Fulvivirga ulvae: one gene and its partners. The protein of the gene in region 3 interacts with the protein of the main gene of each other region in a pairwise test. Links are inferred from orthologs where the notes say so. Each region holds a gene or a part of one and is shown on either strand. Other genes may lie near its edges.

Evidence for each region.
Region 1: the proteins of LVD17_RS06815 (region 3) and LVD17_RS27620 interact in binary tests that used the Escherichia coli proteins (3 or more experiments, as listed by UniProt). The link is inferred for Fulvivirga ulvae from one-to-one orthologs.
Region 2: the proteins of LVD17_RS06815 (region 3) and dnaE interact in binary tests that used the Escherichia coli proteins (3 or more experiments, as listed by UniProt). The link is inferred for Fulvivirga ulvae from one-to-one orthologs.

Annotation. Positions count from the first base shown.
Region 1 is NZ_CP089981.1:6,802,028-6,805,783, forward strand. The notes cover bases 818-3,756. They hold LVD17_RS27620 (cytochrome c oxidase subunit I), read right to left. Parts: upstream 3,255-3,756; coding sequence 1,380-3,254; downstream 818-1,379. Other genes in these bases: LVD17_RS27615 (COX15/CtaA family protein), read right to left, coding at 818-1,393; LVD17_RS27625 (cytochrome c oxidase subunit II), read right to left, coding at 3,268-3,756. Also shown: cyoE (heme o synthase), read right to left, coding at 1-333; more of LVD17_RS27615, read right to left, coding at 338-817. UniProt on the Escherichia coli protein: Cytochrome bo(3) ubiquinol oxidase is the terminal enzyme in the aerobic respiratory chain of E.coli that predominates when cells are grown at high aeration.
Region 2 is NZ_CP089981.1:315,881-321,478, forward strand. Bases 1-4,781 are described here. They hold dnaE (DNA polymerase III subunit alpha), read left to right. Parts: upstream 1-333; coding sequence 334-4,581; downstream 4,582-4,781. Also shown: LVD17_RS28555 (sensor histidine kinase), read left to right, coding at 5,065-5,598. UniProt on the Escherichia coli protein: DNA polymerase III is a complex, multichain enzyme responsible for most of the replicative synthesis in bacteria. This DNA polymerase also exhibits 3' to 5' exonuclease activity. The alpha chain is the DNA polymerase catalytic subunit.
Region 3 is NZ_CP089981.1:1,609,136-1,613,739, reverse strand. Bases 738-3,706 are described here. They hold LVD17_RS06815 (methionine aminotransferase), read right to left. Parts: upstream 2,812-3,706; coding sequence 1,663-2,811; downstream 738-1,662. Other genes in these bases: ruvX (Holliday junction resolvase RuvX), read right to left, coding at 3,415-3,706; def (peptide deformylase), read right to left, coding at 2,813-3,367; LVD17_RS06820 (amidohydrolase), read right to left, coding at 878-1,675; LVD17_RS06825 (hypothetical protein), read left to right, coding at 738-894. Also shown: LVD17_RS06830 (T9SS type A sorting domain-containing protein), read left to right, coding at 1-508; more of LVD17_RS06825, read left to right, coding at 511-737; more of ruvX, read right to left, coding at 3,707-3,834; LVD17_RS06800 (hemerythrin domain-containing protein), read right to left, coding at 3,834-4,574. UniProt on the Escherichia coli protein: Shows aminotransferase activity with methionine and histidine as substrates, and to a lesser extent also with phenylalanine.

The DNA.
Region 1 (3,756 bases), 5.2 Mb from region 3 along the record:
GGTTAACCCAACCGCTGCACATACAAAAGCGAATACCGCCGCTTCTCCAACAGTAACTCTACCTGTCGGAAGTGGCCTGTTCATTGTCCTTGTCATTAATTTATCAAGATCCTTCTCTATTATCTGATTAATAGTAATAGAAGCTCCCGATACCAGAAATCCTCCAAGACACAGCATGCCGAAATGTACCCAGTTCATTGTGCCACTGGCACCCAACACATAGCCAAAGCCACATGAAAATGCTACAAGAAAAGACAGACGAAACTTAACTAGTTCAAAGTAAGCCCTGAGCCTGCCTGCCATTGAAAGTCCGTATGTATCATTTAAAATCATAATGCTATAATGCCAATTTTCCTTTTACTCCACTCACCCGCAAAAATAGTAAAAACTGCATGCCGAAGATCAACGTTCCGAGCAATAAATGAACGGGCTGTATAAAAGCCGGTATACCGAAATATCCCATAACAACTCCTGTTAGAACGGTAAGCACAACTACAGCCATTAATCCAACAGTAAGTGCGGAACCGGACTTTGTTTTAAACAGAATATATATCAATACTGCATGTAGTAATAATATTAACCAGCTAAAAGAGCGATGAATCAGGAATGAAGTCCCGATTTCCCCCACCCATAAATTCCTGTTGGTATAATCGTATTGAGCTGCAATGACATCAATTGCTTCACGAACCTGTGTGCCAAGTGCCACCTGAATAAGCGAAGTGATCATACATGCCACAAGAACAACCAAAAATACTGTTCTGTTACGGAAACACATGGCAACTCCAGCCGAGTAATCAGTTCTATGTACCAGATATACCAACAATGCCACAATTAGCAGCGCCAGAAACATGTGTAATGTGATTGTCCAGGGTACCAGATTTGTTGACACTACAATAGATCCGATCCATCCCTGAAATATGACCAACAGCAAAGTGGCTAATGCAACATAGAATATGGTTCTGTCAGTTTTCAAGAATCTTATCGATAAAACGAACGTTCCAATGATTAACATTCCTATCAGGACACCTAATAGTCTGTTGATATATTCGATCCAGGTTTTTTGCTTGTTAAAATCAGCTTCAACTAAAATAGACTCATCTGTAAGTATTTTGTCAGCTGTTTCATCAAATCCTAGCCCTGAAAGGTATTTAGCAAAACGCTCATTCTTTTTCGCTCTCTTTTGAGAATAAATCTCTTTGTAGTTTTCCGGAAGCTGGCTAACATTTGTCGGAGGTACCCAATTGCCAAAACATTTTGGCCAGTCAGGACACCCCATTCCGGAGCCGGTGCTCCTTACTATGCCACCTACCAGTATTAATAAATATACAGCAATAAGAGTAAGCAGGCTAAACCTTGAGAATAGCCTGCTGTTCTCTATGTTACTTTTTTTCATCCACTACAACCTTCGTCTCATCTCCTTCTAATTTGATCATATCATTCTCGTGAGGAAGATTTGATTCTGGAGTCATAGAAAAAGGTATGTGCTGAGGGATATAATCCTCTTTAGCACCAGGCTTACTATAGTCATATGGCCATCTGTAAACGGTAGGGATCTCTCCCGGCCAGTTTCCATGTCCAGGTTCCACAGGAGTTGTCCACTCCAGGGTGTTTGACTGCCACGGGTTAGCCGAAGCCTTTCTGCCTCTGTACATGCTATAAAAGAAGTTGAATATGAAGATAAACTGAGCCGCCAAAGTAAGGATAGCCGCAATACTCACCAGCATATTCAAATCAGAGAATGAATTAAAGGCATCGTAGTTAGTGAACGAGTAATATCTTCTAGGGTATCCCGCTATACCTATATAATGCATAGGGAAGAACACCAGGTAAACTCCAACAAATGTCAACCAGAAGTGTATGTAACCAAGCTTCGCATCCATCATACGACCGAACATCTTAGGGAACCAGTGATAGATACCTGCAAGCATACCAAAGAAAGACGCACTACCCATAACAAGGTGGAAGTGAGCTACAACAAAGTATGTATCGTGCAACTGAATGTCAATGGCAGAATTACCCAGGTGTATACCTGTAAGACCTCCCGATATAAAGAATGATACCAAACCAATGGAGAAAAGCATGGCAGGTGTAAACCTGATGTTACCTCTCCACAAAGTAGTAAGGTAGTTAAATACTTTTACTGCCGAAGGTACCGCAATGATCAATGTTAATAGCATAAATACTGACCCCAGGAAAGGGTTCATACCCGACACAAACATGTGGTGAGCCCATACTACGAAGGATAATATAGCAATGAATAAGATTGACCCAACCATTGCTTTGTAACCAAAGATAGGCTTACGTGAATTGGTTGCAATAACCTCAGATGTAATACCCAACGCAGGTAATAATACAATGTATACTTCAGGGTGGCCGAGGAACCAGAATAAGTGCTGGAACAATATTGGGCTACCTCCCTGGTTAGGAAGTGCCTCTCCGTTAATATAAATATCAGAAAGGTAGAAACTGGTACCAAAGCTTCTATCAAAGATCAGCAATAAAGCTGCTGAAAACAGTACCGGAAATGACAACAAACCGATTACTGCTGTCAGGAACAATGCCCAAATTGAAAGCGGCAGTTTGGCGAATGACATCCCTTTGGTTCTCAAATTGATAACCGTAGAGATGTAGTTGATACCACCCAATAATGACGATACAATGAACAACGCCATAGCCACCAACCACAGGGTCATACCTAAACCGGAACCGTTTACGGCCTGGGGCAAAGCACTTAAAGGCGGATAGATTACCCATCCTCCCGAAGCGGGTCCTGTCTCAATAAACAAAGATATGAACATGATAACGCTGGACGCAAAGAAGAACCAGTAAGAAAGCATATTCATAAAACCTGACGCCATATCGCGTGCACCAATTTGCAGTGGTATGAGGAAGTTGGCAAAAGTACCGCTCAAACCTGCAGTAAGTACAAAAAATACCATGATGGTACCATGCATGGTAACCAGGGCCAGGTAAAATTCAGGGTCAAGTTTACCATCCGGAGTGATCCAGCCACCGAGAACAGGCTTCAACCAGCCAAGCTCAGCTTCCGGAAAACCTAACTGCAATCTGAATATAACAGATAATGTACCACCAATAAGCGCCCAAAAAATCCCTGTGATCAGGAATTGCTTGGCGATCATTTTATGGTCGGTACTGAAAACATAAGTTGTCCAAAAATTGCCATGATGATCGTGATCATGCTCATGACCATCATGATGAGTTTCTTCAGTAATGTGTATATCAGCAGTTGCCATAATATCTAACTTTCTATAATGATGCTTCTAATTCTTCTTTATCGATTCCGGCCTTAATGATTGCCAGTTCTCTTTTGTCGGCCGGTACCTTTTCCAAGTAATCCGGATTCAGCTTCAACCATGTTGGCTGGGCAGCTTTCCATGCCTCATAATCTTCAGGTTCATCTACTACCACCTTCAATTTCATAGAGAAGTGTCCCCTACCACAGATTTCCGTACAGGTGATAAAGTAGTCAAACTCAGGGTCACCTAACTCTGATCTCATTTCCTGAGTGCTCTTGGTTGCAATAAATTTGAAATGGGTAGGCATACCGGGTACTGCATCCATTTTCACTCTGAAATGCGGGATGAATACACTATGTAATACGTCTCTTGCCCTGATGTTTAACAGAACCTCTTTCCCTTTAGGGATGTGCATCTCCAAAGGAACAAAATCATCATATGAGTTCTCATCGGTAACATCTATTCCGAAGAGGTTTCCTTCTTTATCATTGATCAATCT
Region 2 (5,598 bases), 1.3 Mb from region 3 along the record:
GCACGTGACTCCACCCCGAATGGTCTGTCAGGGAACAAGACCATGGAGGGGGTGAAATGAATCAATCAACGGCTAGACCACACTACTTCCAAGCAGATGTCTCTCGAAGAGGACTCAGTGAAATTCCGGGCAGAATTTAATCATTTGCAGTAGCCCGACTAATCAAAACAGAAGGTGGTTCATCGGTTCGCACAGAGTATCCTCTGGTATGCAGCCTCCACATCAAAAAATTGACAGCAAAAATCCTCGCGGGAACCTCCCCTGTTCTCCCGAAGTTTTACGATATTTGAAGATCATTTTTGATTGTCTTTTTCAAACCGCTAGCACATCAGCATGTATTTAATTTTTGATACCGAAACCACAGGTTTACCTCATAATTATAGTGCCCCTATTACCGATCTGGATAACTGGCCCAGGCTGGTACAAATAGCGTGGCAGTTGCATGACAACAAGGGAAACCTGCTTTCCAGTCAAAATTTCATCGTTAAACCGGAAGGGTTTACCATACCCTATAACTCTGAAAAAGTCCACGGGATCTCTACCAAGCGTGCACTTGAAGAAGGACATCCCCTGGAAGAAGTTCTCAACATCTTCTCCAAAGACCTTGAAGCCGCGCAGGTCGTCATCGGCCATAATATAGACTTTGATAACCGCATAGTCGGTACTGAATATGTAAGGGTTGGGCAGAGCGATCAGGGGCACGGCCTGCAGGAGAAAAATAAAATAGATACGGCCGAGGTCTCCACCGAATTCTGTCAGCTTCAAGGTGGTATAGGAGGCCGGTTAAAGGCACCGAAACTGATCGAGCTGCATGAAAAGCTTTTCGGCTCCAAGTTCAATGATGCTCACGATGCTGCCTATGATGTTGACGCTACAGCAAAATGTTTCTTTGGCCTGATAACCAAAAAAGTGGTAGAACCACTGGACGACACTGATGTAGCAGAGATCACTTATGAAGCACCTGAGCTTGCCGATGCCAACTTCGCCAAAATCGAAGAAGCCTCAGAAGTAAACTTTGGAGGTGACAGGGAGGCAGCAAAAAAGATAGACTATCCTTTCTCACACTTGCATGTACACTCACAGTTTTCGGTACTGCAAGCCGTACCGGACATTAAAGGACTTGTAGCCAAAGCCAAAGAATACAACATGCCTGCAGTTGCCCTTACCGATCTGGGCAATATGTTTGGTGCCTTCAAATTTGTACGTGAGGCCCTGAACAATGAGATCAAACCCATCGTTGGTTGTGAGTTTTATGTAGCAGAAGAACGAACAAAACTTAAATTCACCAAAGACAATCCTGACAAGCGTTACAATCAGGTATTGATCGCCAAAAACAAAAACGGATACCATAACCTCGCAAAACTCAGCTCTCTGGCTTACATAGAAGGTCTGTACGGCATCTACCCGCGTATTGACAAAGATCTGATCAAAGCCTATTCTGAAGATGTTATCGCACTGACAGGCGGACTGAACAGCGAAATTCCTTACCTGATCCTGAACGTAGGTGAACACCAGGCCGAAGAAGCCTTTCAGTGGTATCTGGAGGTATTCAAAGATGATTTTTATGTAGAATTCCTTCGTCACGGAGATATCGCCGGGCAGGGGCTTGAAGAAGAAAACAGGGTAAACAGCGTACTTCTTGACTTTGCCAGAAAATATCATGTAAAAATAATTGCCGCCAACGACGTTTATTATCTCAGCGAGGAAGATGCGGAAGCTCATGATGTATTGCTATGCGTAAAGGACGGCGAAATGAAATCTACTCCTATTGGACGTGGCCGTGGATACAGATTCGGGTTCCCGAACAATGAATATTACTTCAAATCTCAGGAAGAGATGAAAATTGTATTCAGTGATATTCCTGAAGCCATAGAGAATCTCTCCGAACTGGTTGACAAAATTGAAGTTTATAAGCTGGACAGGGACGTACTCCTTCCTGCGTTCGGAATCCCTGAAGAATTTAAGGATTCTGAGGATGAAAAAGACGGAGGCAAACGCGGAGAAAATGCATTTTTACGTCACCTAACCTATGAAGGTGCAAAAAAACGCTATCCCGAAATTACCGATGAGATCAGGGAACGTCTCGACTTTGAGTTGGAAACCATCAAAAACACCGGCTATCCGGGTTATTTCCTGATCGTTCAGGACTTTACCAGCAAGGCTCGGGAAATGGGTGTATCAGTGGGCCCGGGACGGGGTTCGGCCGCAGGGTCGGCAGTAGCTTACTGTATCGGAATTACCAACGTAGACCCTATTGCTTACGATCTCCTTTTTGAGCGTTTTTTGAATCCTGACAGGGTATCACTTCCTGATATTGATATTGACTTCGACGATGAAGGCCGTGATAAGGTTATTCAATATGTAATTAATAAATATGGTAAGCAGCAGGTAGCTCAGATCATTACTTATGGTACTATGGCTGCAAAATCTTCCATCCGGGATGCAGCCCGTGTGATGGAGCTATCACTCTCCGAAGCCAATGACCTCGCCAAACTTGTACCCGAGAAACCGGGAACATCATTAGACAAAGCTTTTAAGGAAGTTAAAGAGCTTGAAGAGTTTCGCAAAGGTAGCGATCTGAAGGCCAAAGTACTCAACCAGGCTAAAATTCTGGAAGGCTCGGTAAGGAATACAGGTACGCATGCCTGCGGTGTTATCATTACCCCTGATGACTTGACCAAATTTATTCCTGTTTCTACCGCCAGGGACTCAGAGATGCTCGTTACGCAGTTTGACAACAGTGTGGTTGAGAATGCAGGGATGCTTAAAATGGACTTTTTGGGTCTTAAAACCCTTACCATTATTAAGTCTGCCATTGCCAATGTTAAAAGACGTCATGGCGTTGAAATTGACATTGACACCATACCTTTAGATGATCAAAAAACCTATGAGCTTTATCAACGTGGCGAGACAAACGGTACTTTCCAGTTTGAGTCTCCCGGTATGCAGAAGCACCTCAGGGCATTAAAGCCGGATAAATTCGAGGATCTCATAGCCATGAACGCCCTCTACAGACCGGGGCCAATGGAATACATCCCTAACTTTATCTCCAGAAAGCACGGTGAAGAAGAAATCACCTACGACATCCAGGATATGGAAGAGTACCTGGCAGAGACATATGGAATTACAGTATACCAGGAGCAGGTGATGTTGCTGTCGCAGAAACTGGCGGGCTTTTCCAAAGGTGACGCTGACGTTCTGCGTAAGGCCATGGGTAAGAAAATATTTGCTCTTCTGGAAAAATTAAAGCCAAAATTCATTGATGGAGGTAAGGAAAGGGGCCATGACCCCGAAGTTCTTGGAAAAGTATGGAAAGACTGGGAAGCTTTTGCTGCCTATGCCTTCAATAAATCGCACTCTACGTGTTATTCACTGGTGGCTTACCAGACAGCATACCTCAAGGCCCACTACCCTGCCGAGTATATGGCCGCTGTACTTACACATAACCAGAGTAATATTGAAAAGGTAACCTTCTTTATGGAGGAGTGCCGAAGCCTGGGCATAAAGGTACTTGGCCCGCACGTGAATGAATCTGCTGTAAACTTTGCGGTTAACAAAGAGGGAGAAATTCGTTTCGGACTTGGAGCTATTAAAGGAAGCGGTGATGCCGCAGTGGAAAACATCATCGAAGAACGTGAAAAAAATGGCCCTTATAAGGATATTTTCGACTTTGCCGAACGTGTCAACCTGAGAATGGTGAACAAAAAAACCTTCGAGTGCCTGGCTATGTCCGGGGCGTTTGATTGCTTTGAAGAGTTTCACCGCCGCCAGTATCTCCATGCCCCTGAAAATGATCAGACTTTGATCGAAAAAGTCATCAAATATGCCAACAAAATGCAGATGGAGGCAGAAAGCTCGCAGGCCAGCCTCTTTGGCGGTGATACCGGTGTAGATACGCCAAAGCCGAAAATCCCGTACATGGAGCCTTTCGGCGAAATAGAAAAACTGAATATTGAGCGTGATGTGGTAGGGCTCTACATTTCAGGCCACCCGCTTGATGATTTCAAATTTGAAATTGACAGTTTTTGTAACACAGAACTAAATGACCTCAATGACCTGCCACCACTACAAAATAAAGAGGTTAAGGTAGCCGGAGTAGTTTCAGGGTTTGCTCACCGAACAACCAAAGGAGGAAAACCTTTTGGCACGCTGACTATGGAAGACTACAACGGCAATTTTACTTTCTTCCTTTTTGGTGACGACTATATTAAATTTAAAGAATACCTCATGCAAGGCTGGTTCCTTTACATACAGGGCCGCGTAATGGAAAGGAAGTGGGGAGATAAAAGTTTAGAGTTCAAAATCCTGAACATAGAGCTGCTCAACGACCTCAGGGATAAGCGCACCAAAGGTCTTATGGTCAACATCAATCTTAATGAGATCAATGAGACCGTCATTAAAAACCTCGAAGAAGTGTGCCTGCAATATAGAGGGGACTGTGCCCTTCACATGAACCTGGTGGACGTACAGGAGAACATTTCAGTGGAAATGATGTCTCGTAAATACAAGGTAAATCCAAGCAATGAAATGATAGAGAAGATGAAACAAATACCCGCAGTTCATTGTAAAGTATTGGTTTAAATTAGATTTTAATGCCCGGAAATTAAATTTCCGGGCATTAAAATCTATACCGTTTGCACGTAAAACATACTATGCTTAGTTTCTGGCATTTCGTTTGCAAATCTGCCGAATTATAAATACAGCTCTCAAATGATTACCGGCATCATTTTTCCCGGAAAAAACCTGCCCGTCCCATATTGAAAATCACCAAAAAACTTAATGTTCAAATCAAAAAAGGCAGGTATAAATCAATTTTAAGAAGGCATAAACTTTGTCAGTCACAAAAGTACTGAGGTACAGAGGCTTATTCAGAAAAAATATTTATCCACTAATATCGATGGCACGAATTTCTTATTATCCGCTGATTTTCAAAACATAAAGGAACAAACTTTGCCATAATATTTCCTATGTAATATTTGTTGGTTTTTTTAAGCGCCTGTTGTTGCACTTTGTGTTTAACATTAGGGTTTAGTCAATATTATGGTTTTACTTTTTAGGAGCTTTTTGATAACTCTTAGTGCTGTAGCCTTAACTTACGGACAACCGCGAGAAACCGGGCGACCTTTTATCAGCAACTTCACTCCAAAAGAGTACAATGCAAACACGCAAAACTGGTCAATAGTGGAAGACCCGCGTGGAGTAATGTACTTTGGTAACAATAAGGGGGTTTTAGAATACGATGGTGTATCATGGAGATTAATACCAGTTAACAACCGGTCGATTGTAAGGTCATTGGCCATCAACGACAAAGGGGTCATTTTTGTGGGTGCCGTAGGAGAATTCGGATACCTGGCTCCTGACAAAAGTGGTAATATGGTATATAACTCACTGACACACCTTTTGCCGGACCAGGCAATATCCTTTTCTGATATCTGGACAACCCTTGTAAGAGGTGATGAGGTTTATTTTCAATCCTTCAATGTTCTTTTTCGCTATAAGGATGGAAAAATCAAAAGCTGGGCGTTAAGCAATGCATACCACAGGAGTTTTCTCGTCGACAACGAACTGTATCTTCGGCTGGACGATACCGGGTTAATG
Region 3 (4,604 bases):
TATGGTTGCAGGGGATAAACGTGGTAGCCTTACTATTTACGATAACTTTCTGGAGCATATTGATCAGCCGGAGGAAGGCGTAACAGAAATTGTGTGGTCACCCCATGAGAAACCATCCGTATTTAACCTAGGAGGTAAATTGTATCCCGCTGTGGCTAACCTTTTTAACGAGGACAAACCAAGCCTGATCATAGGTACCGGACAAGGTGGATTACACATTTTGAGGAACTCAGATGCTCTGGCGGGATATACTAACCGTTTTGACCTGGATATATTTCCAAATCCTGTAATTCGAACCAATACACAATCTATCAACGTTAGTTCTAAAATTTCAGGTACAGCTACTGTTATTTCAATACTGGGGCAGCAAGTGGCTAACAGCTTTCATCTGCCCGCAAATACTGTAAAATCTATTCCGGTTACGGGGCTTCATCCAGGAATATACATTGTTATTTTGACGGTTGGTGATGGCGATTACATCCATCAAAGGTTCGTAGTTATTAACTAATTGTGCATTTATATCTTCACATAAGGATCATTAAGGATCAGTTTAATTTCAAAAATGACACTATCGACAAGGTAAGGAGCTGGCTACCCCATGTATCCTTGTTTGATGTAGACAACTATTCAGATAATACGACAATCCAAACTGCCATAAGAGCTATGGAAATGGCCGACAAGATCTTTATTCAAATAGAAGCTGAACAGGGCCCTGAGCCGGGCGGTGTTTTGAAAATATTAAACACGGCCATGAGGAAGTCATCTGCTGTTATTGATTACCGGGGCAGTCATGCAGTTATGGATAAAATCATGATACGCTTCAAGGACAGGTTAACCAGTAGTGATCGGTCGCAACAACAAAAGTTGGCAGACTTTTTTAATGATGGATCGTAAATTTATCAGCATCCATGTACGCCGGAAATTTTTCTCTCAGGCCAGTGACCTCTGCAGGGTCCAGTGAGAAGGTTCGAATTTCTTCCCTGTCTTCGGCCTCATATAGATTTTCACCCTTTGGTGTTATGATAGCTGAATGGCCATTGTAATCCACATGATTGCCATCAGTGCCGATGCGGTTCACCCCTATAGTATAACATAGATTTTCCACTGATCGGGCTTTTAGAAGTATATCCCAGGCGTTAACCCTGGGGGCAGGCCAGTTTGCTATATAGATGGCCAAATCATAGCTTGTCTGGCCGGTTGCTCCTTCAGGTACATTTCTGCTCCAAACCGGGAAACGGAGGTCATAGCAGATTAGGGGGCAAATGAGCCATCCTTTCAAAGTTTCGATTAGTTTTTTTTTGCCCGCCGAATAATGCTCGTGCTCATTAGCCATTCGGAATAGATGCCTTTTGTCATAGCTGCTATATTGCCCATCAGGCTTCATCCATATGAGGCGGTTATAGTATTTGTTATCCTCTTTGGCTATAAAACTGCCGCAGATTACGGCTTTGGTTTGTTCAGCCATTTGCTTCATCCATTTAAACACCCTGAAGTTCATAGGCTCGGCAAGCTTCTCAGCCTGCATAGAAAACCCGGTGCTAAACATCTCTGGCAATATGATAAGGTCTGTGGCCTCATTGATCTGCCAGATCTTTTCTTCAAACATGGCCAGGTTGGCATCGGGGTCTTGCCAGTAGAGTGGAGATTGTATAAGTGTTACTTTTAAATTCTGCATAAGATCCTGGCTGCTTTTTCAATGGTCTCTTCGCTTTTGGCGAAACAAAATCTTAATAATTTGTCATCCCTGCGGTTTTTGTAGAACGCTGAAATGGGTATAGACGCTATACTGTGTGTTTTTGTCAGATATTCGGCCATTTCTGTGTCAGGGCGATCAGAAAGGTTTTTATAAGAGAGTGACTGAAAGTAGGTCCCATGACAAGGTATAGCCGTAAATCCGGAGTCTTTTATTTGATTGAGGAACAGATCTCTTTTTTGCTGGTAAAAAGCAGGAAGTTGGGTGTAATTGCTCTCTGTTTTGAGAAATTCGGCAATCGCCAGCTGGACTGCCGTGTTGACGCTGAATGTTACGAACTGATGGAGTTTTCTGATTTCAGCCATTATACCGGCCGGAGCAACAACATAACCTACCTTCCAACCGGTGGCATGGAATGTTTTTCCAAAAGAAAAAACAGCGATACTCTGGTCTGCAAGGGCAGGGTACCGGAGTACACTTGCATGGGTGAAGTTATCAAATATGATATGCTCGTAAACTTCATCGCTCAAAATGAGCAGATCAGGGTGTTTCATGGCTATTTTATCGAGCCGCCTCATGTCTTCACCTGTTAATACCGATCCTGTAGGGTTATGGGGGGTGTTGATCATGATCATTCTTGTGCGGGCTGTAACATTTTTCTCCACCTCATCCCAGTTAATGGAGAAATCAGGTTGTTTAAGTGTAAGATGGACAGGCACACCTCCGCATAACCTGATGACAGGATCGTAACTGTCATAAGCCGGGTCAAAAAGAATGACCTCATCATCAGGAGCAACCAGTGCTGTAATGGTATTGAAAAGGGCCTCAGTAGCTCCAGAAGTGATTGTGATTTCAGTTTCGGGATCGGCAAGGTAATTAAAGCGGTATTTAAGCATGGAAGCTATTTGCTCCCTCAGGGCCGGAATACCGGGCATAGGAGCATATTGATTGAAGCCGTTTGACATGTATTTGTTAACAAGCCTGATCAGGTCTCCTGACACTTCAAAGTCAGGGAAGCCCTGCGAAAGGTTTATGGCACTATGCTCCTGTGCCATTTTAGACATTACTGAAAAAATTGACGTGCCAACATCCGGAAGTTTAGATTTAAATTTTGGCATATTATTTTTTTGCAGGGAGTATTACCCTGTAGTCCACTTTCATCTTTCCTTTAGTTATGTTCTGGAGTTTTCCTTTTAGCATACGCTTCTTTAGAGGTGAAAGATGATCCGTAAACAAGATTCCTTCTATATGGTCATATTCATGCTGAATGATACGGGCTTTCATACCATCATACGTCTCCTCATGTTCCTCCCAGTTTTCATCAAAGTAGCGTATGGTGAGCCTTTCATTTCTGAATACATCTTCTCTGATGTTTGGTATACTAAGGCACCCCTCTTCAAAAGCCCATTCGTCCCCGGTCTCTTCCAGTATTTGCGGATTAATAAATACTTTTTTAAAGTCCTCCATATCTTCATCCTCAATAGGACGTCCGTCCACTACAAATATCCTCAGACTTTTTCCAATTTGGGGGGCTGCTATTCCAATACCACTTGCAGCTTCCATGGTCTCAAACATATCTTCACTGAGCTGTTTGACATCTATCTCACCTTTCTCTATGTCCCTTGCTTTCTTCTTTAGCACGGGATCTCCGTATACTACTATAGGATATATCATCTACTGTTCAAGTTTCCTTATAATTCATTCAAAATTAATATATTTTTTCAAAAAGAGGGGTTGCAATCCAGATAGGATTGCAAAATCACAGCTGCGCTTACTTTATCGATGTTGGCTTTATTTCTTCTGTCCTTTTTCTTCATGCCGCCCTCCACCATTGCAGAGAATGCAATTTTGCTTGTAAATCGTTCATCCACCTCATTAATGCCCACATCAGGGAAGAGCTTCTTAAGCTTATTTATAAATTTTGTAACAGCTGCTGTGGCATGAGTGTCTTCATTCCGGAGGTTTTTGGGCATGCCTATTACAAACCTCTCCACAGGCTCTTTCGAGCAGTAATCTGTTAAAAAATCAAAAATTTCCTTTGTGGGAACTGTTGTAAGTGGAGAGGCAATGATCTTCATAGGGTCAGTAGTGGCGATACCAGTCCTCTTCAGGCCATAATCTATACCTAAGATCCTACCCACTAGTTAAACCTGATGGTTTCCCTGAAACGTGCTTTCACCTCTTTTTCCAGCATAAGTGCTTTTGGAAATAAGATGTCATTTTCAATCTTGGCGTGTGTGACAAGGCTCCGTTCAAGATCTTTTAGTTCTTCATAGATAATCCTGACATGCAATGGCGTTTGCTTATCGTAGGCGTAGTCATTGGTGATCCGGCGTATACCTTTCATTTCATCATCATGCTCGCTGTGCTCTACCGCATACCTCTGAAGTGAATGCTTCTCCATAAGATAAAAGACCTGCGAAATGTTGCAGTTGTTTTTAGTGAATTTGTATAGAGCAGAGATATACGAAAAAAGGGTGTCTTCCTCCTGGTAAATATGATGAATGAAATCCTCAACGAAAAGTGGGAAAACAAACTTCAAATCCTTTTCAATAAAATCATAATCAGGATGGCCGGCATGGAAGTTGTCAATTATGCGGGCTATGTAAGGCAGCTTTTGCTTAATGAAGATATAATGAGTGTGCTTCAGATACTCTATTATAAGTTCTACAGGATATTCCCTTAAGGAGAGATTTTCCTCGACGCAATGGTAAACAGACTCCAGTTTTTGTATTACAGCATTTACGTTTAATCCTCTTTCCCTGCATGCCTGTTCAAGAGTTTTTTGAGAATAGTCGTAAAACTCTATACCGAAATAGAACAGTACAGAGGCATGTACATAATTATCGTCTACAATCTCTATAATCTTTTTGTTATTCAAGGCTAAGGCTGTCTAAATAGAGTGAAAAAC